Regions from separate parts of the Streptomyces sp. BI87 genome, predicted to be linked through region 3. Evidence: riboswitches for the same ligand, from Rfam matches in the RefSeq annotation. Region 3 holds a riboswitch; each other region holds the start of a gene.
What was found. A riboswitch is a leader RNA that binds a small molecule or an ion and turns the genes downstream of it on or off. The one in region 3 is predicted to bind thiamine pyrophosphate.

Region 1 (7,841 bases), 1.8 Mb from region 3:
ACCACCGAGGTGGCGCGCGGCAGCGTCGTCTACGTACCGGCCGGGACGCCGCACAAGTTCCACCACATCAGCGAGGACCTGCGGGTGATGGTGGTCTTCTCCCCGCCGGAAGGCTGACCGGCCGGCCCGGGAACCCTGGCCGCACCCCGGCGGTTCCCTAGGGGGAGCGTCAGGGAGAGACGGGGGGTCCGAGCGGCCCACCGCGCCCGCCGCCCACCTAGCATCGAAGACGACACGGCAGCGCGAGGGCCCCACCGGGCCTGGCCGCACCGTCGGCCGCGCCACCCGGGCGCGACAGGCAGAGAGGGGACAGGTCATGGGCGCACGCGAGGTATTCATCGGACTCCCGTGGTGGGTGAAGTGGATCGCGATCCCGGTCCTCGCCCTCTTCATCTTCGGCGGGCTCATCGCCTCCGTCGTCGGCTTCGTCGTCGGGCTGCTCTTCAAGATCCTGGTCTTCGTCGCCCTCGTCGGCGGACTCATCTACGTGGTCCGGAAGTTCTTCCCGTCGTCGGGCCGGGGCAGCTGGTAGCGGCCAGCACGGAGGCGCGGCGGTTCGTCCACCCGGGGGAACGCCTCCCCAAGCGGCGAACTCGCCGTCAGGCCACGCACTACAGTCCGGAATCCGGCGCGAAGGCCCCGTCTTCGCACCGCTCCGGGCGGCCACGCCCGGGGGCACATGCTCTCCGGGGGTGACCAGGCCATGGCCCACGCCACGCCCGCGGACCGACCGGATCACTGGTCCACGGGTTCACATCAGGACGACGGCCATGCCGCGCCCACACTCATCGGCTCCGTCCAGCGGGCGTTGCGACTGCTGGAGGCGGCGGCCGTCCACGAAAGCGGGGCTCCCGCCAAGCAGTTGGCCCGGGAGGCGGGCGTCGCCCTGCCCACCGCCTACCACTTGCTGCGCACCCTCACCCACGAGCGGTACCTGCGCCGGGTCGACGGGGTCTACGTGCTGGGGCCCGCGGTGGGCCGTCTCGACGAGGCGCACGCCCAGCAGAGCCGCCGCCACCTCATCGACGACGTCCTGCGCCACTGGCACGAACGCCTGGGCGCACCCGTCTACTTCGCCCTGTACCGGGACGGCGAGGTCGACCTCGTGGCGACGGCGGACACGCCCGGGAATCCCGCGGTCGCAGAATGGGCCGACTTCCGCGAGACGGCCCACGCCCACGCCATCGGCCAGTGCCTCCTCTCGCAGCTCGACGAGGAAGGCCGCCGCGACCACCTCTCCCGGCACCCGGTCCGGCCGCTCACCCCGTACTCGGTCCCGGACAGCCAGCGTCTGCTGCGCCGGCTGGCCGCGGCCGAGCGTATGCAGCCCGTTGTCGAGTACCAGCAGTACGCGCTCGGCGTGGCCTGCGCGGCGGTGCCGATCACCGTCGGGTCCAGCGCCGCCGTGCTCGCCGTCTCCCTGCCCGCCGCTCAGGCGGAACGCCTCCGGGGCACCACACAGCTGCTGCACCGGGACGTCGGCAGCATTCTGCGGCGGCTCCGGTTCTCTATCAGCATCTGAAAACTCACTCCTTGTGATCCAATGATGGCGTTCTGCAAGATGCCATGAAGGGCCGGGACGGATTTCGGCCACATGGCGGCAACTGGCGGGGTAGTCCATGCGCGAGTCAGTACAGGCAGAGGTCATGATGAGCTTCCTCGTCTCCGAGGAGCTCGCCTTCCGCATCCCGGTGGAACTGCGGTACGAGACCGTCGATCCGTACGCGGTGCGGCTGACGTTCCACCTCCCCGGAGACGCCCCGGTCACCTGGGTCTTCGGGCGTGAACTGCTGGTCGAGGGAGTTCTGGACGCCGCGGGCGACGGCGACGTCCGGGTCTGCCCGGTGGGGCAGACGGCCACCAGGGAGGTGCACATCACCCTCCAGGTCGGCTCCGAGCAGGCGCTCTTCCGGGCAGGCAAGGCGCCGCTGCTCGCCTTCCTCGACCGCACCGACCGGCTCGTCCCGCTCGGCAGTGAGCGAGCACACGCCGATTTCGACAGCCACCTCGACGACGCTCTGAACCGCATCCTGGCCGAGGAGCAGAGCGCCGGCTGAGCAGGCGGCGCCGGCCCGTCCCGCGCCGGCGCCCAACGTGGTCTCAGCGCTTCCTGCGGCGCCCCCTGCCGCTCCGCGCCGCAGGAGCGCCGCCCACGGGTACCCCTGTGCCCTTGTCCGCCGACACGACCAGTGCCGCCAGCGCCGTCGTCACCGGGACCGAGGCCACCAGACCGATCGACCCCACCAGCGTCCGCACGATCTCCTCCGCCACCAGCTCGCTGTTGGCGACCATGCCCACGCTGCTCTGCGCGATGGAGAAGAGCAGCAGCAGCGGCAGGGCCGCACCCGCGTACGCCAACACCAGGGTGTTCACCACCGAGGCGATGTGGTCCCGGCCGATGCGGATGCCGGCCCGGTAGAGCTTGCGCCAGCCCATCGTCGGGTCCGCCTGGTGCAGCTCCCACACCGCCGAGGTCTGCGTGACCGTCACGTCGTCCAGGACACCCAGGGAGCCGATGATCACGCCCGCCAGCAGCAGGCCGCTCATGTCGATCTCCGGGTAGAGACCGTGGATCAGCCCGGTGTTGTCGTCGGTGTTGCCGGTCAGCGCCGCCCAGCCGATGAAGACCGAACCGAGCAGGCCGATCAGCAGGAGGGAGACCAGCGTACCGAGGACCGCCACCGAGGTTCTCGCCGTCAGCCCGTGGCAGAGGTACAGGGCGATCAGCATGATGGCGCTGGCCCCGACCACCGCGACCACCAGCGGGTTCGAGCCCTGGAGGATCGCGGGCAGGATGAACAGGGTGAGCAGCGCGAAGCTCGCGGCGAGGGCGACCAGTGCCATCAGCCCCCGCATCCGGCCGACCAGCACCACCGCCACCGCGAAGATCGCGGCGAGCAGGGCCAGCGGGAACTTCCGGTTGACGTCGGTGACGGAGTACTGGAGTTCCTCCGGCGCGTCCGGCGCGTAGGCGACCACCACGCCCTGGCCCTGGTGGAGCTTGCGGGAGGCGTCCGGCTGGACGATCTCGGTGAAGGTCCGGCCCGCGTGCGGCCCGGAGGTCACCTCGACGGTCGCCTTCTCGCACTTCCCGGTCGCCTGCTCCTGCGCCGAGCGGCCCTCGGGGGTGGAGGTGTCGCCGTTGGGCGGCGGCTGGGAGACGTTCACGTCGGCGCAGTCGACCCGGTCCACCTTGGTGACCGAGCCCTGCTCCGTCTGCCGGTCCATGCCGACACCGGTCCGCTCGTGCGACGGGGCGCCCCCCGGCCACAGGACGAGCAGCCCGACCACGACTGCGGCGGCGAAGGGAATCAGCACAGCCGCGATCACCTTGCGCAGGTGCTGGGAGACGGGGGCGGCCGGGCCGTGGCTGTGGGAGTGGCCGTGGCCGCCCGTCGGCGGTTCACCCCCCTGGCCACCGGTCCCGGACGGCGGACCGCCCGAGGGGGGCTGCGAGGGCGGCGGAGGCGGAGGCGTCGTCGAGGTCACGGGTCGATCATCGCAAGAGTTGGCGGGGCCCACTGTTCAGCACGGCCGACGGGGCGTTAGCGTGGAGCCACCTTTGTACACGCGGGAGCTCGGAGCACCGGGCTGAGAGGGCGCTGACCTCCGCCGGCCGACCGGTCGTCAACACCGGTCTGGATCGCGGACATCGCTGCGTCGACCGCCGAACCTGTTACCGGGTAATGCCGGCGTAGGGAGTAGGTCTCATGACCACACAGGACGCACGCACGCCTGCCTCCGCACCGAAGAGCGAGGCCGGGAAGTCCATCGGCTGGCACAAGGCGTACATCGAGGGTTCCCGCCCCGATCTGCGCGTGCCGGTCCGCCAGGTGCACCTCACCAACGGAAACGCCGTCACGCTGTACGACACCTCCGGCCCGTACACCGATCCGGCGGTGGAGACCGATGTCCGCCGGGGGCTGACGCCCCTGCGGGAACACTGGATCACCGCGCGCGGCGACACTGAGGAGTACGCCGGGCGCCCCGTCCGCCCCGAGGACGACGGGATCAAGCACACCAGCCCGCGCGGGGGGCTTCGCAACCTCGACGCGGTCTTCCCCGGCCGCCCCCGCAAGCCGCGCCGGGCCGTCCCCGGCCGCACGGTCACGCAACTCGCCTGCGCGCGGCGCGGCGAGGTGACGCCGGAGATGGAGTACGTGGCCATCCGGGAGAACCTCGACCCGCGCACCGTCCGGGACGAGATCGCGGCCGGCCGGGCCGTGCTGCCGGCCAACGTCAACCACCCGGAGATCGAGCCGATGATCATCGGCAAGCGGTTCCTGGTGAAGATCAACGCCAACATCGGCAACTCGGCGGTCACCTCCTCGATCGAGGAGGAGGTGGAGAAGATGACCTGGGCGACCCGCTGGGGCGCCGACACCGTCATGGACCTCTCGACCGGCCGGAACATCCACACCACCCGCGAGTGGGTCCTGCGCAACTCCCCCGTGCCGATCGGGACCGTGCCGCTCTACCAGGCCCTGGAGAAGGTCGACGGCAAGGCCGAGGAGCTGACCTGGGAGGTGTACAAGGACACCGTCATCGAGCAGGCCGAGCAGGGCGTCGACTACATGACGGTGCACGCAGGCGTCCGGCTCGCCTACGTGCCGTTGACCGCCCGGCGCAAGACCGGCATCGTCTCGCGGGGCGGCTCGATCATGGCCGCCTGGTGCCTCGCCCACCACCAGGAGAGCTTCCTCTACACGCACTTCGAGGAACTCTGCGAGATCCTCGCGGCCTACGACGTCACCTACTCGCTCGGCGACGGGCTGCGGCCCGGCTCCATCGCGGACGCCAACGACGAGGCGCAGTTCGCCGAACTCCGGACGCTCGGCGAGCTGAACACGATCGCCAAGCGGCACCACGTGCAGACCATGATCGAGGGCCCGGGGCACGTGCCCATGCACAAGATCAAGGAGAACATCGACCTCCAGCAGGAGATCTGCGAGGAGGCGCCGTTCTACACGCTCGGACCGCTGACCACGGACATCGCCCCCGCCTACGACCACATCACCTCGGGCATCGGCGCGGCGATGATCGGCTGGTGGGGCACGGCGATGCTCTGCTACGTCACCCCCAAGGAGCACCTCGGCCTGCCCAACCGGGACGACGTCAAGACCGGCGTGATCACCTACAAGATCGCGGCGCACGCGGCGGATCTCGCCAAGGGGCACCCGGGGGCGCAGGAGTGGGACGACGCGCTCTCGGACGCGCGGTTCGAGTTCCGCTGGGAGGACCAGTTCAACCTGGCGCTCGACCCGGACACGGCCCGGGAGTTCCATGACGAGACCCTCCCGGCCGAACCGGCCAAGACGGCTCACTTCTGCTCGATGTGCGGGCCGAAGTTCTGCTCCATGAAGATCAGCCAGGACATCGCGACCCGGTTCGGGGACACGGCCGGAGACGGGGCCTCCCAGGAGGAGATCGAGGCCGGGATGCTCCAGAAGTCCAAGGAGTTCGCCGAGTCCGGCAACCGGGTCTACCTGCCGCTGGCGGACTGACGGCCCGCATCGCCGCGACGATGTTTCACGTGAAACACCCCAACAGTCGATGTTTCACGTGAAACATCAGCCAACGCGACGTTTCACGTGAAACATGACGAGCGGGCGGCCGGGGGGGCGAACCCCTGGCCGCCCTGCCGTTCACCCGTGCCCCGGTCCGTCGTACTCCGGACCGCTGAAGTCGGGGCTGCTGAACTGGGGGCTCTGGTAGGAGGGGCGGGAGTCGGGCCGGTCGTGGCCGCTCTCTGACGGGCTGCTGAATCCGGGTCGGCCGTAGCCGAGTTGCGGCATACGGTCCGCTTCCGCGGCGGGCCTGGGGCCGGCGGGCTCCACCGGCTCCCCGGACCTCGGCTCGGGGCCCGACGCCGCCGCCTCGGCGAGCGTGGTGCGGAGGAAGGGCAGGATGCCTCGTTCGGTGAGGGCCCGCTCCCAGGCGTCGGCGGCCTGCTGCACCTCACGGCGGAGCGGGTCGGACGGTACCGCGGCAGCCGGGAAGAGAGCCTTGTTCCGCAGGGCGGTGAGCAGAAGGGCCAGGCCGGCAGCGAGCAGGGCGGCCGCCGCGAACGCCGCGAACACCCAGCCCGTCGTGAGCAGGGTCTGCGCGAGGGCGGGCGCGGGGTCCAGCATCCGCAGCCCGTAGCCGACGATGAGGAATATCAGGGCCGCCGTGCCCGCGAGGAGCGGGGCGAGGACCGCCAGGACCGCCAGCGCGCCCGCGCCGGTGGCTTCGGTCATCTGGCTCACGGCGGTGGTGAGGCCGCCGCCGCCGGGAGCGGCGGCGGGGTCGTCGCCGGTGGCGGGTCCGGCCGTGGTGGCCTCACCCAGCTCCTCGCGGAGGGAGAGCAGGTGCCGGTACTCGGTGGCGGCCGCCGCGGTGATCGCGGCGGTACCGCCCAGGGCGAGCCGCCGCAGCTCGGCGACGGGGAGTCTGCCGGGCAGGGTGGCTCGGTGGTGGCCTTCGTCGTGGGTGATGGTGCGCAGGGCTTCGTCGAGGAGCCGCTCGTACGCGGCACGGTCCTCGTTCAGCAGGTGCGGAGCGCTGTTCATGTGCATCCCCCGAGGTGTCCGTAGGGCATCGCCGCTCGCGACGTCGCGGGCGGGTCGGTGGGAAACGGAGGAGAGCCTGCTACGGATATCCCGATGGTAGAGCGGCAACGGCCCGCCATGACAGGGACTTTGCGGAATTCGGACAGGGGCCGGCGCCGTCTCGTACGCTGTCCCGTCCGTATGTCCGCCGCCTGCGAGGTGTCCGGCCTCGTAGGTCAGTCGGCGAGGGGCAATCCGCTGACCAGGAGCTTCCCCGCCATGGTGACGCCGCCGTCGAGGGCGACCGCGAGGCCGTCGGCGTAGACGTGCGGGCCGTCGATCTGCGGGCCGCTGTCGGGAGAGCCGTCCTCGGAGCCGGACTCCCCGAGCAGGTAGGGGATGGGGCTGTGGCCGTGGACGACGCGGCGGCCGCCGTAGACGCCGAGGAGTTCGCGGGCTGCCGAGGCACCCTCGTCGCGGAAGGCGAACCGCTTGGTGAACTTGCGGAAGAGGTCCCAGCACTCGTCGGCGTCGTTGCGGGTGAGGATGGAGTGGACGGTGTCGTTGACCGCCTCGATCGAGTCCCCGTAGTCCAAATAGGCCGTGGTGTCCGAGTGGAGGAGCAGGTGGCCGTCCTCCTCGACGATGGCGTCCAGGCGGGACATCCACTGGAGGTGGTGGTCCTCCAGCCGCTCCATGTCGGTCTTCTGCCCGCCGTTGAGGAGCCAGGCGGCCTGGAAGGTGGCGGTGCCGGCGCCGGAGTCGATCGGGGTGTCGCCGAACCGCTTGGCGCCGAGCAGCAGCAATTCGTGGTTGCCCATCAGGGCCTTGCAGTACCCGCCGGCCGCGGCCGCCTCCGCGGAGAGGCGCATGACCAGCTCGATCACACCGATGCCGTCGGGGCCACGGTCGGTGAAGTCGCCCAGGAACCAGACGCGGGCGTTCCCCGCCGACCAGGTGCCGTCGGCGTCGACCAGCCCCTGTGCCTGGAGCGCGGCCAGCAGTTCGTCGAGGTAGCCGTGGACGTCCCCCACCGCGTAGAGCGGCCCGAGGCCCTCGGTCGCGGGGCGCGGAGCGGTCTCTTCCGGGGCCACCGTCACCTGCACGGTGTCGCCCCGGTTGATGACCGGCAGGTCCCGCTGGGTCGGCGTGTAGCCGTCCGGCGGTTCTTCGTCGACCGGGGCGGTGGCCGCCGGGGGCCCCGCCTGCTGGACGTACGCGGGTACCCGGAAGTCACGCAGTGTCGCTGTGCGCACCGTGGGTCCCTGACTGGCCCCCTGAGTCATCGACCCCTCCACCACCATCGCGCCG
Region 2 (7,841 bases), 3.8 Mb from region 3:
ATGGACCGCGCGCGCTCCGACTACATGGGCATGCTCGGCACCGTCATGAACTGCCTCGCGCTCCAGGACTTCCTGGAGAAGGAAGGCATCGACTCGCGCGTGCAGACGGCCATCACCATGGGGCAGGTGGCCGAGCCGTACATCCCGCTCCGTGCGGTGCGGCACCTGGAGAAGGGCCGCGTCGTCATCTTCGGTGCGGGCATGGGCATGCCGTACTTCTCCACCGACACCACCGCCGCCCAGCGCGCGCTCGAGATCGACGCCGAAGCGCTGCTCATGGGCAAGAACGGTGTCGACGGGGTCTACGATTCCGACCCGAAGGCCAACCCGGACGCGGTCAAGTTCGACGCACTGGGCTACGGCGAGGTCATCACCCGGGACCTCAAGGTCGCCGACATGACCGCGATCACGCTGTGCCGGGACAACAAGCTGCCCATCCTGGTCTTCGAACTTCTCGCGACCGGCAATATCGCCCGGGCCGTCAAGGGTGAGAAGATCGGCACGCTCGTGGGCGAGCCGCCCGCCCGAGACTGACCCCGTCAGCGTCCCCCGCAGCGGGGATGGGATGGACAAAGCCCTGCCGGTCGGACACCGTGCAGGGAAAGACACACGACGCAGCCGGTCCTGTTTCGTCCCCCGGACAGCCATCACCGTGCGGGGGGTCCTCAGGCCAACTCAAGACACGCAGGAGCAAGTGGTGATCGAAGAGACCCTCCTCGAGGCCGAGGAGAAGATGGAAAAGGCCGTCGTGGTCGCCAAGGAGGACTTCGCCGCGATCCGCACCGGCCGTGCGCACCCGGCGATGTTCAACAAGATCGTGGCGGACTACTACGGTGCCCTCACGCCGATCAATCAGCTGGCGTCGTTCTCCGTGCCGGAGCCGCGCATGGCCGTCGTCACGCCGTTCGACTCGAGCGCGCTGCGCAACATCGAGCAGGCCATCCGCGACTCGGACCTCGGCGTCAACCCGAGCAACGACGGCCGCATCATCCGCGTGTCGTTCCCCGAGCTCACCGAGGAGCGGCGCCGCGAGTTCATCAAGGTCGCCAAGGGCAAGGCCGAGGACTCGAAGATCTCGATCCGCGCCGTGCGCCGCAAGGCCAAGGAGACCATTGACAAGCTGGTCAAGGACGGCGAGGTCGGTGAGGACGAGGGCCGCCGCGGCGAGAAGGAACTCGACGACACCACCGCCAAGTACGTGGCTCAGGTGGACGAGCTGCTCAAGCACAAGGAAGCCGAGCTGCTCGAAGTCTGATGAACGACTCCTCCTGGGGCGCACCGTCGCATGCCGGGTACGCGGGTCCATGGCCTACATCAGGCCAGGGACCCGTCCAGGGAGCCGCTACGGCGGGTCCCGCGTACGATGCCCATGAAGCCCAGCAGACTCGGCCCATGCCCATCGTGCCCGACATGCCGGACCTTCCCGCCGACGGCGGGAACTGGGCCGGTCCGTCGGACGGCGCCCGGCCGGGCGCACCGTTGTTCCGTGACGAAACGCCGCAGGAGCCCATGCCCGCCGCCACGCCGCCCCCCGCACCGCAGAAGAAGAGCGCGGGGCGGGACCTCGGTGCCGCAATAGGAGTCGGCGTCGGCCTCGGGGCGCTGGTCCTGGTGTCGCTGTTCGTCGTGAAGGAAGTCTTCGTCGGCGTCATAGCGGTGGCGGTCGTCGTCGGTCTGTGGGAGCTGACCACGCGGCTGGCCGAACGCAAGGGCATTCACGCGCCGCTCGTGCCCCTGGCGGCGGGCGGGGCGGGCATGGTCGTGGCCGGCTACGTCTGGGGCCCCGAAGGCGCCTGGGTCGCCATGGCGCTCACCGCACTCGCGGTGCTCGTGTGGCGGATGACGGCGCCCCCGGAGGGATACCTCAAGGACGTGACGGCGGGCGTCTTCGCGACGTTCTACGTGCCGTTCCTCGCGACGTTCGTCGCGCTCATGCTGACGGCGGACGACGGTGCTGAGCGGGTCATCACCTTCCTCATCCTGACCGTGGTCGCCGACACCGGTGCCTACGCCGTCGGCTGGCGCTTCGGCAAGCACAAGCTCGCCCCGCGGATCAGCCCCGGCAAGACCCGGGAAGGGCTGTTCGGGGCGGTGGGGGCGGCCATGGTCGCCGGAGCCCTGTGCATGCAGTTCCTGATCGACGGAGGGGCCTGGTGGCAGGGGCTGCTCCTGGGCCTGGCCGTCGCCGTCAGCGCGACGCTGGGTGACCTCGGCGAGTCGATGATCAAGCGGGACCTGGGCATCAAGGACATGGGCACGCTGCTCCCGGGGCACGGCGGCATCATGGACCGGCTGGACTCGCTGCTGCCGACGGCGCCGGTGGTCTGGGCGCTGCTGGTGCTCTTCGTGGGGTCCGGCTGATCGGGCGGGTACGTGGCTTGGAGCGGGGCGGTGCCTGGTGGCGTCGCCCCGCTTCGGTGTTCCCCGGGGTGTTTGTGGCGTTGGTACTGGGCTTGGCGGCGGGGTGTGCCGGCATGACGTGGTCGGTGGCCGTCGGTCATGGGGAGCGGCTTGCCCTTCGTGTCGGTGCCCCTGGGCGCGGTGCGCGAGTTCGGCCAGGGGCGTGCGGGGCGCTTCGGGCGCCCCGCACGCCGCCCCGTCACGCGGCGTTTCCGCAGGTCGCGCGCACCGTACGGGGCGCGCGCCGAGGGCTTGACGGCGGCGGGGCCGGTCCGTCCCGCACTCCGTTACCCTGGAAGAGCCCGCGCCGTCCAGCAGCGGGCCTTTTCCTGCCCCGCACCGTCGGACGATGCCGCGCCGCGTCTCCGCGGGTGCCCCGGCCTTCGCCGTCCTGAGGAGTTTTCCGCCCATGGCACCGCCCGCACCCGGAGTGCTCACCTTTGTCGCGCCCCGCGGAGCCAAGAAGCCGCCGCGGCACCTCGCCGACCTCACGCCCGCCGAGCGCAAGGAAGCCGTGGCCGCGATCGGCGAGAAGCCGTTCCGCGCCAAGCAGCTGTCGCAGCACTACTTCGCCCGTTACGCGCACGACCCCGCGGAGTGGACCGACATTCCCGCGGGTTCCCGCGAGAAGCTGCGCAGCGAGCTCCTGCCGGACCTCATGTCCGTCGTCCGCCACATCTCCTGCGACGACGACACCACCCGCAAGACCCTGTGGCGGCTGCACGACGGCACGCTGGTCGAGTCCGTGCTCATGCGCTACCCGGACCGGGTCACCATGTGCATCTCCTCGCAGGCCGGCTGCGGCATGAACTGCCCGTTCTGCGCCACGGGGCAGGCCGGGCTGGACCGCAATCTCTCGACCGCCGAGATCGTGCACCAGATCGTCGACGGGATGAGGGCGCTGCGGGACGGTGAGGTCCCCGGCGGCCCCGCGCGCCTGTCCAACATCGTCTTCATGGGTATGGGCGAGCCGCTCGCCAACTACAACCGCGTCACCGGTGCGATCAGGCGCCTCACCGACCCTGAGCCCGACGGCCTCGGGCTGTCCCAGCGCGGCATCACCGTCTCCACCGTCGGCCTGGTCCCCGCCATCCACCGGTTCGCCGACGAAGGCTTCAAGTGCCGCCTGGCGGTCTCTCTGCACGCCCCCGACGACGAGCTGCGCGACACGCTCGTCCCCGTCAACACCCGCTGGAAGGTCCGCGAGGTCCTCGACTCCGCGTGGGAGTACGCGGAGAAGTCGGGGCGCCGGGTCTCCATCGAGTACGCCCTGATCCGCGACATCAACGATCAGGCCTGGCGCGGTGACCTGCTCGGGCGCCTGCTGAAGAACAAGCGCGTGCACGTCAACCTGATCCCGCTCAACCCGACGCCGGGTTCCAAGTGGACCGCCTCGCGGCCCGAGGACGAGAAGGCGTTCGTGGAAGCCATCGCCTCGCACGGCGTGCCGGTCACGGTGCGGGACACCCGCGGCCAGGAGATCGACGGGGCCTGCGGGCAGCTCGCCGCCACGGAGCGCTGATCACTCCCCACCCCGCACGGGGCGGGGAGCCGTTCGAGTGCGGGGTGTGTGCGCGAGTATCCTGGCCACACACACATACATATTCCGACAGGGGAGCGCCACAGCGCTGAGAGTGCGGCACCACGTGATCCCACGTAAAGGCCGCAGACCCTCTGAACCTCGCCCGGGTCATTCCGGGTAGGAAGTTCGGACCACTCAAGCTGTTGCGCCTTGCCCTGGCGCCGGTCGCCGGTGCCGGGGCAAGGCCGCGTCTCTTCCTGGCATACCCAGGAGGAAATCCAGTGCCCATCGCACGCAACGCCGCCAGGACCGCGCTGGTGGCCTGTGCCGGCTTGTTCGCCGTGACGGCCTGCGGCTCCGGCGACGGCGCCGACGAAGCGCAGTCGAAGCAGGTCACCCTCGTCACGCACGACTCGTTCAACGTCTCCAAGGGCGTGCTCGCCGAGTTCAGGAAGAAGACCGGCTACACCGTGAAGGTGCTGAAGAGCGGTGACGCCGGACAGGCGGTCAACCAGGCCGTTCTCTCCAAGGGCAACCCGCAGGGCGACGTCCTGTTCGGCGTGGACAACACGCTGCTCTCCCGCGCCGTCGACAACGGCGTCTTCGCCCCGTACCAGGCGAAGGGGCTGGACCGCGTCCCGGCGGAGTACCAGCTCGACGGGGAGAAGCACCGGGTGACGCCGGTCGACACGGGCGACATCTGCGTCAACTACGACAAGAGCTACTTCGCCGACAAGAAGCTCGACCCGCCGCGCACCTTCGAGGACCTGGCCGACCCGAAGTACAAGAACCTCCTGGTCACCGAGAACGTCGCCACGTCCTCGCCGGGCCTCGGCTTCCTGCTCGGGACAGCCGCCGAGTTCGGCGACAAGGGCTGGCAGGACTACTGGAAGAAGCTCAAGGCCAACGGCGTGAAGGTCGTCGAAGGCTGGGAGCAGGCGTACAACGAGGAGTTCTCGGGGTCGGCCGTCGGCAAGAAGGCCGGGGGCGACCGGCCCCTCGTCGTCTCGTACGCGTCCAGCCCGCCCGTCGAGGTGCTGTACGCCGACCCGCAGCCCGATGAGGCGCCCACGGGGGTCCTGACCGACACCTGCTTCCGGCAGATCGAGTTCGCCGGGCTCCTCGACGGGGCGAAGAACCCCGAGGGCGGGAAGAAGCTGCTGGACTTCCTGATCGGCAAGACGTTCCAGGAGGACCTGCCGTTGCAGATGTTCGTCCGGCCCGTGGCCGACGACGCGAAGCTGCCGGAGCTCTTCACTGAGTTCGGCGCGGAGGCGGACCGGGCCCGGTCGCTCGAGCCGGAGAAGATCGCCGAGAACCGTGAGGCGTGGGTCAAGTCGTGGACCTCGCTCGTGGTGAAGTGACGGCGCGGCGCGCCGATCCCAGCCCCGCCCGCGGCGTGAGCGCGGCGGACGGGACCGGCGAGGCGCCCGGTACGGGGCACGACGCGAAGGCGCCGCGCGCTCCGCGACGGGGCCGTCCCACGCGGCCGCCCCGTCGCCCCGTCGTCGCAGGTGGCGCGCGCAGTGGGCACTGGGCGCGGGGGGCTCTGATGACCGTCCCCGTGGTCTTCTTCGGCATCTTCTTCGCGTACCCCGTCGCCGCCATCGTCGGCAGGGGGCTGCGGCAGGACGGGGCGTGGCAGTTCGGTGCGTCGCTGGGCGAGGTGCTGGGCGACCCGGACATCGGACAGGTGCTCTGGTTCACCCTCTGGCAGGCGCTCGCGTCGACGGGGCTGACCCTGGTCGTCGCCATGCCCGCGGCGTACGTGTTCGCGCGGCTGGAGTTCCCGGGCAAGAGCCTGCTGCGGGCCGTGGTGACGGTCCCGTTCGTCCTGCCCACCGTCGTCGTCGGGACGGCCTTCCTGGCGCTCCTCGGACGCGGCGGCCTGCTGGACGACCTGTGGGGTCTGCGCCTCGACACCACGGTGTGGGCCATCCTCCTTGCCCACGTCTTCTTCAACTACGCCGTCGTCGTCCGCACCGTCGGGGGCCTGTGGGCCCAGCTCGACCCGCGCCAGGAGGAAGCCGCCAGGATGCTCGGTGCCTCCCGGTTCCGGGCGTGGCGCACCGTCACGCTGCCCGCCCTCGGCCCTGCCGTGGCCGCGGCGGCGCTGATGGTCTTCCTGTTCACGTTCACCTCGTTCGGCGTCGTGCAGATTCTGGGCGGACCCGGCTTCGCCACGCTCGAAGTGGAGATCTACCGGCAGACCGCGCACCTGCTCGACCTGCCCACCGCCGCCGTCCTGACCCTGGTGCAGTTCGCCGCGGTCGGGGCCATCCTCGCCGTCCACGCGTGGACCGTGCGGCGCCGTGAGAGCGCCCTCAGCCTGGTCGACGCGGCGTACGCGGTGCGCCGCGTGCGGGGGACGGGGCAGCGCCTGCTGCTCGGGTTCGTCCTCGCGACCGTGGGCGTCCTGATCCTGCTGCCGCTCGGCGTTCTGGTGGAGCGGGCCCTCGACGCCCCGGGCGGGTACGGGCTGGGCTACTTCCGCGCCCTCATGTCGGCGGACGGCGGGGCTTTCCTCGTACCACCGATCGACGCCGTCGCCAACTCGCTCCAGTACGCCGCCGTGGCGACGCTCATCGCCCTGCTCGTCGGGGGACTCGCGGCCGCCGCGCTGACGCGGCGTGCGGGGCGGTTCACCAGGGGCTTCGACGCGCTGCTGATGCTCCCGCTGGGGGTGTCCGCGGTGACCGTCGGGTTCGGCTTCCTCATCGCTCTCGACCGGCCGCCGCTGGATCTGCGGGCCAGCTGGATTCTGGTGCCGCTGGCCCAGGCGCTCGTCGGGGTGCCGTTCGTGGTGCGGACCATGCTGCCCGTGCTGCGCGCGGTGGACAGCCGGCTGCGGGAGGCGGCGGCGGTGCTCGGTGCGTCGCCTTGGCGGGCCTGGCGGGAGGTGGACCTGCCGCTGGTGCGCAGGGCGCTGCTCGTCGCCGCGGGGTTCGCGTTCGCCGTGTCGCTCGGCGAGTTCGGGGCGACCGTCTTCATCGCGCGCCCCGACAACCCGACGCTGCCGGTCGCCGTGGCAAGGCTGCTCGGCCGCGCCGGTGACCTCAACTACGGACAGGCCATGGCCCTGTCCACGATCCTCATGATCGTCTGCGTCGTCTCCCTGCTGCTCCTGGAGCGGGTCCGCCCGCTGTCCCGCGGGGCGGGCACGGCCAGGGCGCTCGACCGAACCGGAGCATTCTGATGGCTGCCACACCAAGGCGTTCGGACGCGCCCCGTACGGCTGCGCAGGCGGAGCGGGACGCCGCCGCGTCCTCCGCCGCGCCACTGCTCGAGATCGACGCTGCCTCCGTGCGGTTCGCCGGCGCGGCGTACCCCGCGCTCGGTGCGGTCGACCTCCGGGTGGCGGCGGGCGAGATCGTCTGTGTCCTCGGGCCGAGCGGCAGCGGGAAGTCCACCCTGCTGCGCGCCGTGGCGGGGCTCCAGGCGCTCGACTCGGGGCGGGTACGGCTGGAGGGGCGGGACCAGGCGGGAGTCCCCGCGCACCGACGCGGCGTGGGGCTCATGTTCCAGGACCATCAGCTCTTCCCGCAGCGCGACGTCGGCGGCAACATCGCCTTCGGGCCCCGTATGCACGGGGCGACGCGCGAGGCGCAGCACGCGCGCGTGACGGAGCTGCTGCGACTGGTGGGCCTCCCCGGTGCCGCCGGGCGTGCCGTCAGCACGCTCTCCGGCGGTGAACAGCAGCGGGTCGCCCTGGCCCGCGCACTGGCGCCCAGTCCGCGCCTGCTCATGCTCGACGAGCCGCTCGGCCAGCTCGACCGGAGCCTGCGCGAGCGCCTCGTGGTCGAACTGCGGGAACTCTTCGGCGCGCTGGGGACGACGGTACTGGCGGTGACGCACGACCAGGGGGAGGCGTTCGCGCTGGCTGACCGCGTGGTGGTGATGCGGGAAGGGCGCATCGCTC
Region 3 (7,841 bases):
CCCCGGAGTCTACGAGCCACGCGGCCGCGCCGAAGACTCCGGAACCGACCGCAGCCAAGCTGTGACGCCCTGGTCACCGCCGTGCGGCCGGCCCCGTCCCGCGGACCGCCCGGTCAGAACGCGGGGCGCTCCGGATCGAGGTGCGCCACGCCCTCCACCGGCGACGACGCCCGCGCGAAGTGGCGGCGCGGGATACGCCCCGCCCGGTACGCCAGGCGGCCCGCCTCCACCGCGTGCCGCATCGCCGAGGCCATCAGCTCCGGCTCCTGCGCCCGGGTCACCGCCGAGGCGAGCATCACACCGGCGCACCCCAGCTCCATCGCCAGCGCCGCGTCCGAGGCGGTCCCCGCGCCCGCGTCGAGGATCACCGGGACCCCGGCCTGCTCGACGATCAGCTCGAAGTTGTGCGGGTTGCGGATACCGAGCCCCGACCCGATCGGCGAGCCCAGCGGCATCACCGCCGCACACCCCGCCTCCTCCAGGCGCCGCGCCACCACCGGGTCGTCGTTGGTGTACGGCAGCACCGTGAACCCGTCGTCGACCAGCACCTCGGCCGCCTCCAGCGTCTCCACCGGGTCCGGCAGCAGGGTCCGCTCGTCGGCGATGACCTCCAGCTTCACCAGGTCGGTGCCGAGCGCCTCGCGGGCCAGGCGCGCGGTGAGCACCGCCTCGCCCGCCGTGTAGCAGCCGGCGGTGTTCGGCAGCACCTGGATCGCCAGGCGCTCCAGCACCGAGAGGACCGAACCGGCCACCCCCGGGTCCAGCCGCCGCATCGCCACCGTCGTCAGCGTGGTGCCCGAGGCGGTCAGCGCCCGCTCCAGCACCTCCAGGCTCGGCGCCCCGCCAGTCCCCATGATCAGCCGGGAGCCGAACTCGGTCCCCCCGATCGTGAACGTGTCGTCCGCCACGGTCAGCCTCCCTGCACAGCGGTGAGCACCTCGACGCGGTCACCCTCGCCGAGCACGGTCGCGGTCCACGCCCCGCGCGGCACCACGGCCTCGTTGACGGCCGCCGCCACCCCGCGCGGCGCCGAGGTCAACTCCGCCACCAGCGCCTCCAGCGTCGTCCCGGCCGCCAGCTCACGCCGCTCGCCGTTGACGGAGACGGCGTACGTCCCCGCCTCGCTCCTCGTGCCCTCGGTCGTCATCGGGCCCCCTCCTGGACGGGCGCGGCCTCGAACCGCCGCGCGGTGAAGGCGTCCGCGTACCCGGGCAGCGCGCCCGTGGTCAGCACGTCCGCCAGGACGTCTCCGGTCACCGGGGTGAGCAGCACCCCGTTCCGGTGGTGGCCGGTGGCCAGGTGCAGCCCCGGCAGGGCGGTCGGCCCCAGCAGCGGCGCGTTGTCCGGCGAGCCCGGCCGCAGCCCCGCCCGCACCTCGGTGAACGGCAGCTCGGTCAGGCCCGGCACCAGCTCGTGGGCGTCCCGCAGCAGCTCGTAGACGCCGCCGGCGGTCACCGTGGTGTCCCAGCCCAGCTCCTCCGTGGTCGCCCCGATCACCAGCTCGCCGTTCTCCCGGGGGACCAGGTACACGTGGCTGCCGCGCACCACCGCCCGCACCGTCCGGCCGAGGAACGCCGCCCCACGCCGATACGCCTCGGGCACCGCCAGCCGCACCACCTGGCCCTTCACCGGCCGCACCGGCACCGCCACCTCCTTGGGCAGCCCCGCCAGCAGCCCGCTGCGGCTCCCCGCCGCCAGCACGGTCTGCCCGCCCTCCACGAGGGTGCCGTCGGCCAGCTCCACACCCACGGCCCGGCCGCCGCGCACCACCAGCCGCCCGGCGGTGGACCGGCACCAGGCCACCCCGGCCCGCTCGCAGGCGGCCACCAGCGCCGAGGCGAGCCGCCGCGGATCGATCTGATGGTCCCCGTCGACCCGCAGGCCACCCCGCACCCCGGGCGCCAGCATCGGCTCCAGCCGCCGGCACTCCCGGCCCGACAGCCACTCCGACTCCAGCCCCGACCGGAGCTGCAGCGCGTGCAACTCCCGCAGGTACGCCCGGTCGTCGGCGTCCAGCGCCACCGCCAGCGTGCCGCAGCGCCGGTACCCCAGCTCCTGCCCGCTCGCCTCCGCCAGCTCCGCCGCGAACGCCGGATAGCGCTCCGCCGACGCCAGGTTCAGGGCCAGCAGCCGCTCCTCGCCGAAGTGCAGCTCGGTCACGGCCGCCAGCATCCCCGCCGCGACCCGCGCCGCCCCGCCTCCCGGCGCCGGGTCCACCACGGTCACCGTCAGCCCCCGCTGGGCCGCCCGCCACGCCGTGACCAGCCCGATGATCCCGCCGCCGGCCACCACGACATTGCGCGCGCCACCTGCCGTGTACACCGCCGTGCTCCGTACGGCCTCGGCGACGGGTACGGCCTCGGGCCCCACCGGAGCCCCGGACGTGGCCGCACCCGTCCCCTCGTCACCCCTGCTGTCGCTGCTGTCCATGGGCTCCCAGCCCCTCCCTTCGCCGGCATGACCCGGATCAGGTACGTACGGTCGGAGGCCGCAGCCTCCCTCTCAGCCCGGTCCGCCGGGCTCCCGCGATTGGTCTGCGGCCAGCCTAGACCCCCGCCCTCCTCGTCCCGTCGCCCGCCCGGAGATCTACAGTGGCCCGGTGAGCGAGACGCATCAGCAGGTTCCCGGCGTGGTGGTCGTCGGCGCGGGCATGGCCGGGGTGCAGACGGCGGTGGCGCTGCGCGAACAGGGGCACGAGGGCCCGGTGACGCTGCTCGGCGCCGAACCCCATCCGCCCTACGACCGGCCGCCGCTCTCCAAGGCCGTCCTGCTCGGCACCGCCGAGGGCTCAGCCTTCGACGTGGACTTCGAGGGGCTCGGCATCGGGCTGCGGCTCGGCGTCGCCGTCACCGGGGTCCGCCCGGCCGAGCACCTGGTCGACACCGACGCGGGCCCCGTCCCGTACACCGCCCTCGTCCTCGCCACCGGCGCCGAACCCCTCGCCCTCCCCGGCACCCAGGACCACCCCGCCGTCCATCTGCTGCGCACCCTCGACGACGCCACCCGGCTGCGGCCCGTCCTCGCCGACCGGCGCACCGTCGTCGTGGTCGGCGCCGGCTGGATCGGCGCCGAGTTCGCCACCGCCGCGCGGGAGGCCGGGTGCCACGTCACCGTCGTGGAGGCCGCCGACCGGCCGCTTGCCGGGGTGCTGCCCGCCGAGGCGGCCGGGCCGATGGCCGGCTGGTACGCCGAGCAGGGTGTCGAGCTGCTCACCGGGGTGGCCGTCTCCCGGGTCGAGGACCACGGGGTGCGGCTCGCCGACGGGCGGCTGCTCCCCGCCGACGCCGTCGTCGTCGGGATCGGGGCGCGGCCCGCCACCGGGTTCCTCGCCGGTTCCGGCATCGCCCTCGACGCCCACGGGGCCGTCCTGGCGGACGGGCTGCTGCGGTCCTCCGTCCCCGACGTGTACGCGGTCGGGGACTGCGCCTCCTTCCCCTCGGCGCGGTACGGGCGCCGTCTCCTCGTCCACCACTGGGACAACGCCCTCCAGGGGCCCCGCACCGTGGCCGCCGCCCTCACCGGGCAGGAGCCCGCCCCCTACGACCCGGTGCCCTACTTCTGGTCCGAGCAGTTCGGCCGCTTCGTCCAGTACGCCGGCCACCACGCGCCCGAGGACCTCCTCGTCCACCGGGGCGACCCCCACGAGGCCGCCTGGTCCCTCTGCTGGCTCTCCCCTGCGGGGGCGCTGCGCGCCGTTCTCACCGTGGGCCGGCCCCGCGACCTCACCCAGGGCCGCAAACTCATCGCCTCCGGCGCGGTGCTGACCCCCTCCCTCGTCGCCGACCCCGCCGTCCCCCTGAAGTCCGCCACGGCCTGACCCCCGCCGGGGTGTGGCTGCGCCGCGTCTGGGGGTGCCGGCCGCTGCCCTGCCGGTCACCGATTTGGCCTCAAACGCCGGCCGGGCTGGGGTTCGGTGGGGCTGGGCTCCGCCCCGGCCTTCCGCGTCTTGACCCTGCGGGTCACCGACGGCCTCAGCGCCGGCCAGGCTGTTCTGGCTGGGCTCCGTCCCGACCTGCCGGCCGCTGCCCGTGCCGGTCACTGACTGGCCTCAAACGCCGGCCGGGCTGTAGGGGTTCGCGGTTCCTCCGGCACGGGGGTGGGGCGGGGCCGCGCCGGGGTACCTCCTCACAAACTGCATGGTGCGGGGTGAGTTGGAGTATGGCTGCCTCGTGTGCAGTTTGCTGCGGGGGCACCCCGGCACGTCCCCACCCCACGGTCTCGTACGCGGCCGACCGCCGGTGGGTGGATGAGGCCGTCCCCGATACCGGGCTTCTCCACAGCGACCACTGTGACCGCTCTCGCTCGCCACAAAGATCAATCGGGGACGGTCTGTCTTTTCCTCACCCACCGGCGGGACGACGCCGACGAGACGGAAGGGCGGGGTCGTGCCGGGGTGCCCCCGCAGCAAACTGCACACACGGCCGCCTTGAAGCGACTGACCCCGCACCCTGCAGTTTGTGAGGAGGTACCCCGGTGCGGCCCCGCCCGACCCAGACGGCGAACGAACCGCGAACCCCTACAGCCCGGCCGGCGTTTGAGGCCGTCTTTGACCGGCAGGGTCATGGTCGGAAGCCCAGTGCGGAGCCCAGCCACAAAGCAGCCCGGCCGGCGCTTGAGGCCGATCAGTGACCGGCAAGGACAAATCCCCCGCACATCGGGCGAAGCCCAGCGAAAACGGCCCAGCCGGGGCCACCCCCGACAGATCGCGAAGGCACGACAAGGCCCCAGGCAAACAAGCGCACCCCCTGCCGACCCGGCGGCCCCCGTGCCGCCATGGCACTCTTGGGTACGTGACCGAGATTGACGCAAAGATCGATGCTCTCGTCCCCGAGTGGCTCACCCTCCCCGACATCGCCGAACAGCTCGACGTAGAGGTGACCCGGGTCCGCCAGCTGGTGAAGGACGGCCAGCTCCTGGCGGTCCGCCGGGGCGAGAACCGCGTACTGATGGTTCCCGCCGCCTTCATCGACGGCGACAAGGTGGTCAAGGGCCTCAGCGGCCTGCTGACCGTCCTCAGGGACGACGGCTTCGCCGACGACGAGATGCTGGAGTGGCTGTTCACGCCCGACGAGACCCTGCCGGGCACCCCGGCCCAGGCACTGAACGAGAATCGCGGGACAGAGGTGAAGCGCCGCGCCCAGGCGCTCGCCGTCTGACCCAGCCACACGGCGGGCACGGCCCACCCGGGCCCCGCTCGCAACCGGGCACCAGCCCAGTCCGGGCACCAGCCCGGCCCACTCCGGGCGCCAGCCCGGGAGCCCATCCGGATGCGGGCCGCGTCGCGAACGCGGCCCGCACACCGCTGTCAGGGGGGACCCCATGTCCGACACCGCCCGCGCCCGCCTCGCCGACGCCCGCCTCTACCTCTGCGTGGACGCCCGCAAGCGCCAGGGCGACCTCCCGGAGTTCCTGGACGCCGTGCTGGCCGGCGGCGTCGACCTCGTCCAGCTCCGCGACAAGTCGCTGGAGGCCGCCGAGGAGCTGGAACTGCTGGAGGTCTTCGCCGACGCCTGCCGCCGCCACGGCAAGCTGCTGGCGGTCAACGACCGCGCCGACGTGGCCCACGCGGCCAAGGCCGACGTCCTCCACCTGGGCCAGGGCGACCTGCCCGTCCCCGCGGCCCGCGCGGTGATCGGCGGCGCCCCGCTGGTGGGCCGCTCCACGCACAGCGAGGCCGAGGCGGCGGCCGCGGCCGCCCAGCCCGGCGTCGACTACTTCTGCACCGGCCCCTGCTGGCCCACCCCCACCAAGCCGGGCCGCCACGCCCCCGGCCTGGACCTGGTCCGCTACGCCGCGACCCTCACCACCGACCGCCCCTGGTTCGCCATCGGCGGCATCGACGCGGGCAACCTCGACGCGGTGACCGAGGCGGGCGCCCGCCGGGTCGTCGTGGTCCGGGCGCTGACGGAGGCCGACGACCCGAAGGCCGCGGCGGCCGACTTCGCCCGCCGTCTGCGCGCCCTCTGAGCCGGTCCCTTCCGGGGTGTCCACGCCTGTCCAAGGGGTGGACAAGAATCGGTTGAAGGGGGCGAAACGACCAGCTTCGGCCCGCTCGCCCCCTCGCCCTGGTTAACCTGCCCGTATGGCCCTAGGTACCGCTTCCACCAGGACTGACCACGCCGCGACCGTGCGTGATCTGCTCGCCTCCGGCAAGACCTCGTACTCCTTCGAGTTCTGGGCGCCGAAGACCCCGAAGGGCGAGCGCAATCTGTGGGACGCCCTGCGCCGGGTGGAGGCGGTCGCGCCGAGTTTCGTCTCGGTGACGTACGGCGCGGGCGGCTCGACCCGTTCGGGCACCGTCCGTGCCACCCGGCAGATCGCCGACGACACCACGCTCACCCCGGTCGCCCACCTCACCGCGGTGAACCAGTCGGTCGCCGAGCTGCGCAACATCATCGGCCAGTACGCGGACGCCGGTATCCGCAACATGCTGGCGGTCCGGGGCGACCCGCCCGGCGACCCGATGGGGGAGTGGGTGCGCCACCCCGAGGGCGTCACCTACGCCGCCGAGCTGGTCCGGCTCATCAAGGAGTCCGGCGACTTCTGCGTGGGCGTCGCCGCCTTCCCCGAGCGGCACCCCAGGTCCGCGGACTGGGACACGGACATCCGGCACTTCGTCGACAAGTGCCGTGCCGGCGCCGACTACGCCATCACCCAGATGTTCTTCGATCCGGAGGATTATCTGCGCCTGCGGGACAGGGTGGCCGCGGCCGGTTGCGCGACGCCGATCATCCCGGAGATCATGCCCGTCACCAGCCTCCGCCAGATCGAGCGGTTCGCCCAGCTGAGCAACGCGGTCTTCCCCCGGAAGCTGGAGGAGCGCATGCGTGCGTCGGCCGACGACCCGGCGGCGGTACGCTCCATGGGGATCGAGTTCGCCACGGAGTTCTGTGCGAGGCTGCTGGCCGAAGGTGTGCCCGGACTCCACTTCATCACCCTGAACAACTCCACGGCGACACTGGAGATCCACGAGAATCTGGGCCTGCACGACGACAAGGGCTGATCCGCGGCCGCCGGTGAGGGCGACCGCGGGAGAGGGGCGTACATGGGCTGGACGGTCCTCTACATCGCGTTCGGGGTAGTGGCGTTGTGGCTCCTCGGCGAGGTACTGCTCCAGTACAAGGCGCGGCTGCGGTGGCGGCTGCTGGCCTTCGCCGGCTTCTCCTGCGTCGTCCTCGGCGTGCTGACCTCACTCGTGATCGTGATCGCGCTCGGCGCCATCGCCTTCGCGGTCGGGCAGACCTTCGTGACGCTCTCCTTCCGCCGGGGCTTCTCCACCGGCTGGGCGGTCGGCGGCCGGCCCGGCGCCTCGCGCCGCCGCCGTACCCCGGGGGCGACGGAGCAGGACCCGACCCTGGAGGTCTCCGGCCTCCAGGAGGAGACTCCGGACCTGCCGGAGCCCCCCGAGGCCCCGCCGGTCTACGCGACCGTCGAGCCGATGCCCGACGACACCGGCCAGTACGGCGTCTACGACGACGGCCCCGCCAAGCCCGCCACCGACCCCGCCGGCTACGAAACCCCGTACGCCGCCCAGGAATCCGGGTACGCCCCGCAGGACCCGTACGCCGCCGCCCAGTCCGGGTACGACTACGACTACGCCTCCCAGGGATACGGCTACGACACCGGCCAGGGCCAGTACTCCGGCCACGCCGACCCGTACGCCGCCACCGCCGGGTACGACCAGACCACCCAGGGCGACTACGGCGACTGGAGCGGCCAGCAGGCCCACCAGCAGGGACAGGACGCCTACGGCTACCCGCAGGAGACGTACAGCCAGACCGGCTACACCGACACCCCGCCCGGCGGCGTCTGGGTCCCCCAGCAGCGCGACGGGGAGAGCG

Region 1: it holds a riboswitch for thiamine pyrophosphate, as region 3 does, so the genes downstream of both, thiC (phosphomethylpyrimidine synthase ThiC) here and thiO (glycine oxidase ThiO) in region 3, are expected to answer to the same signal.
Region 2: it holds a riboswitch for thiamine pyrophosphate, as region 3 does, so the genes downstream of both, OIM89_RS06335 (thiamine ABC transporter substrate binding subunit) here and thiO (glycine oxidase ThiO) in region 3, are expected to answer to the same signal.

Annotation. Positions count from the first base shown of each region.
Region 1 is NZ_CP110079.1:3,468,976-3,476,816, forward strand. Features, by position in the region: gene OIM89_RS15280 (cupin domain-containing protein) at 1-117, shown strand, start outside; gene OIM89_RS15285 (DUF5326 family protein) at 317-532, shown strand; gene OIM89_RS15290 (IclR family transcriptional regulator) at 704-1,522, shown strand; gene OIM89_RS15295 (SsgA family sporulation/cell division regulator) at 1,620-2,057, shown strand; gene OIM89_RS15300 (YibE/F family protein) at 2,101-3,489, opposite strand; TPP riboswitch at 3,561-3,718, shown strand; gene thiC (phosphomethylpyrimidine synthase ThiC) at 3,711-5,504, shown strand; gene OIM89_RS15310 (hypothetical protein) at 5,646-6,557, opposite strand; gene OIM89_RS15315 (metallophosphoesterase) at 6,767-7,834, opposite strand.
Region 2 is NZ_CP110079.1:1,501,125-1,508,965, reverse strand. Features, by position in the region: gene pyrH (UMP kinase) at 1-534, shown strand, start outside; gene frr (ribosome recycling factor) at 698-1,255, shown strand; gene OIM89_RS06345 (phosphatidate cytidylyltransferase) at 1,255-2,361, shown strand; gene rlmN (23S rRNA (adenine(2503)-C(2))-methyltransferase RlmN) at 2,810-3,922, shown strand; TPP riboswitch at 4,002-4,124, shown strand; gene OIM89_RS06335 (thiamine ABC transporter substrate binding subunit) at 4,204-5,286, shown strand; gene OIM89_RS06330 (ABC transporter permease) at 5,475-7,118, shown strand; gene OIM89_RS06325 (ABC transporter ATP-binding protein) at 7,118-7,841, shown strand, end outside.
Region 3 is NZ_CP110079.1:5,296,392-5,304,232, forward strand. Features, by position in the region: gene OIM89_RS23615 (thiazole synthase) at 114-908, opposite strand; gene thiS (sulfur carrier protein ThiS) at 911-1,147, opposite strand; gene thiO (glycine oxidase ThiO) at 1,144-2,370, opposite strand; TPP riboswitch at 2,426-2,537, opposite strand; gene OIM89_RS23630 (NAD(P)/FAD-dependent oxidoreductase) at 2,630-3,817, shown strand; gene OIM89_RS23635 (Rv2175c family DNA-binding protein) at 4,791-5,156, shown strand; gene thiE (thiamine phosphate synthase) at 5,320-5,967, shown strand; gene metF (methylenetetrahydrofolate reductase [NAD(P)H]) at 6,083-7,003, shown strand; gene OIM89_RS23650 (hypothetical protein) at 7,046-7,841, shown strand, end outside.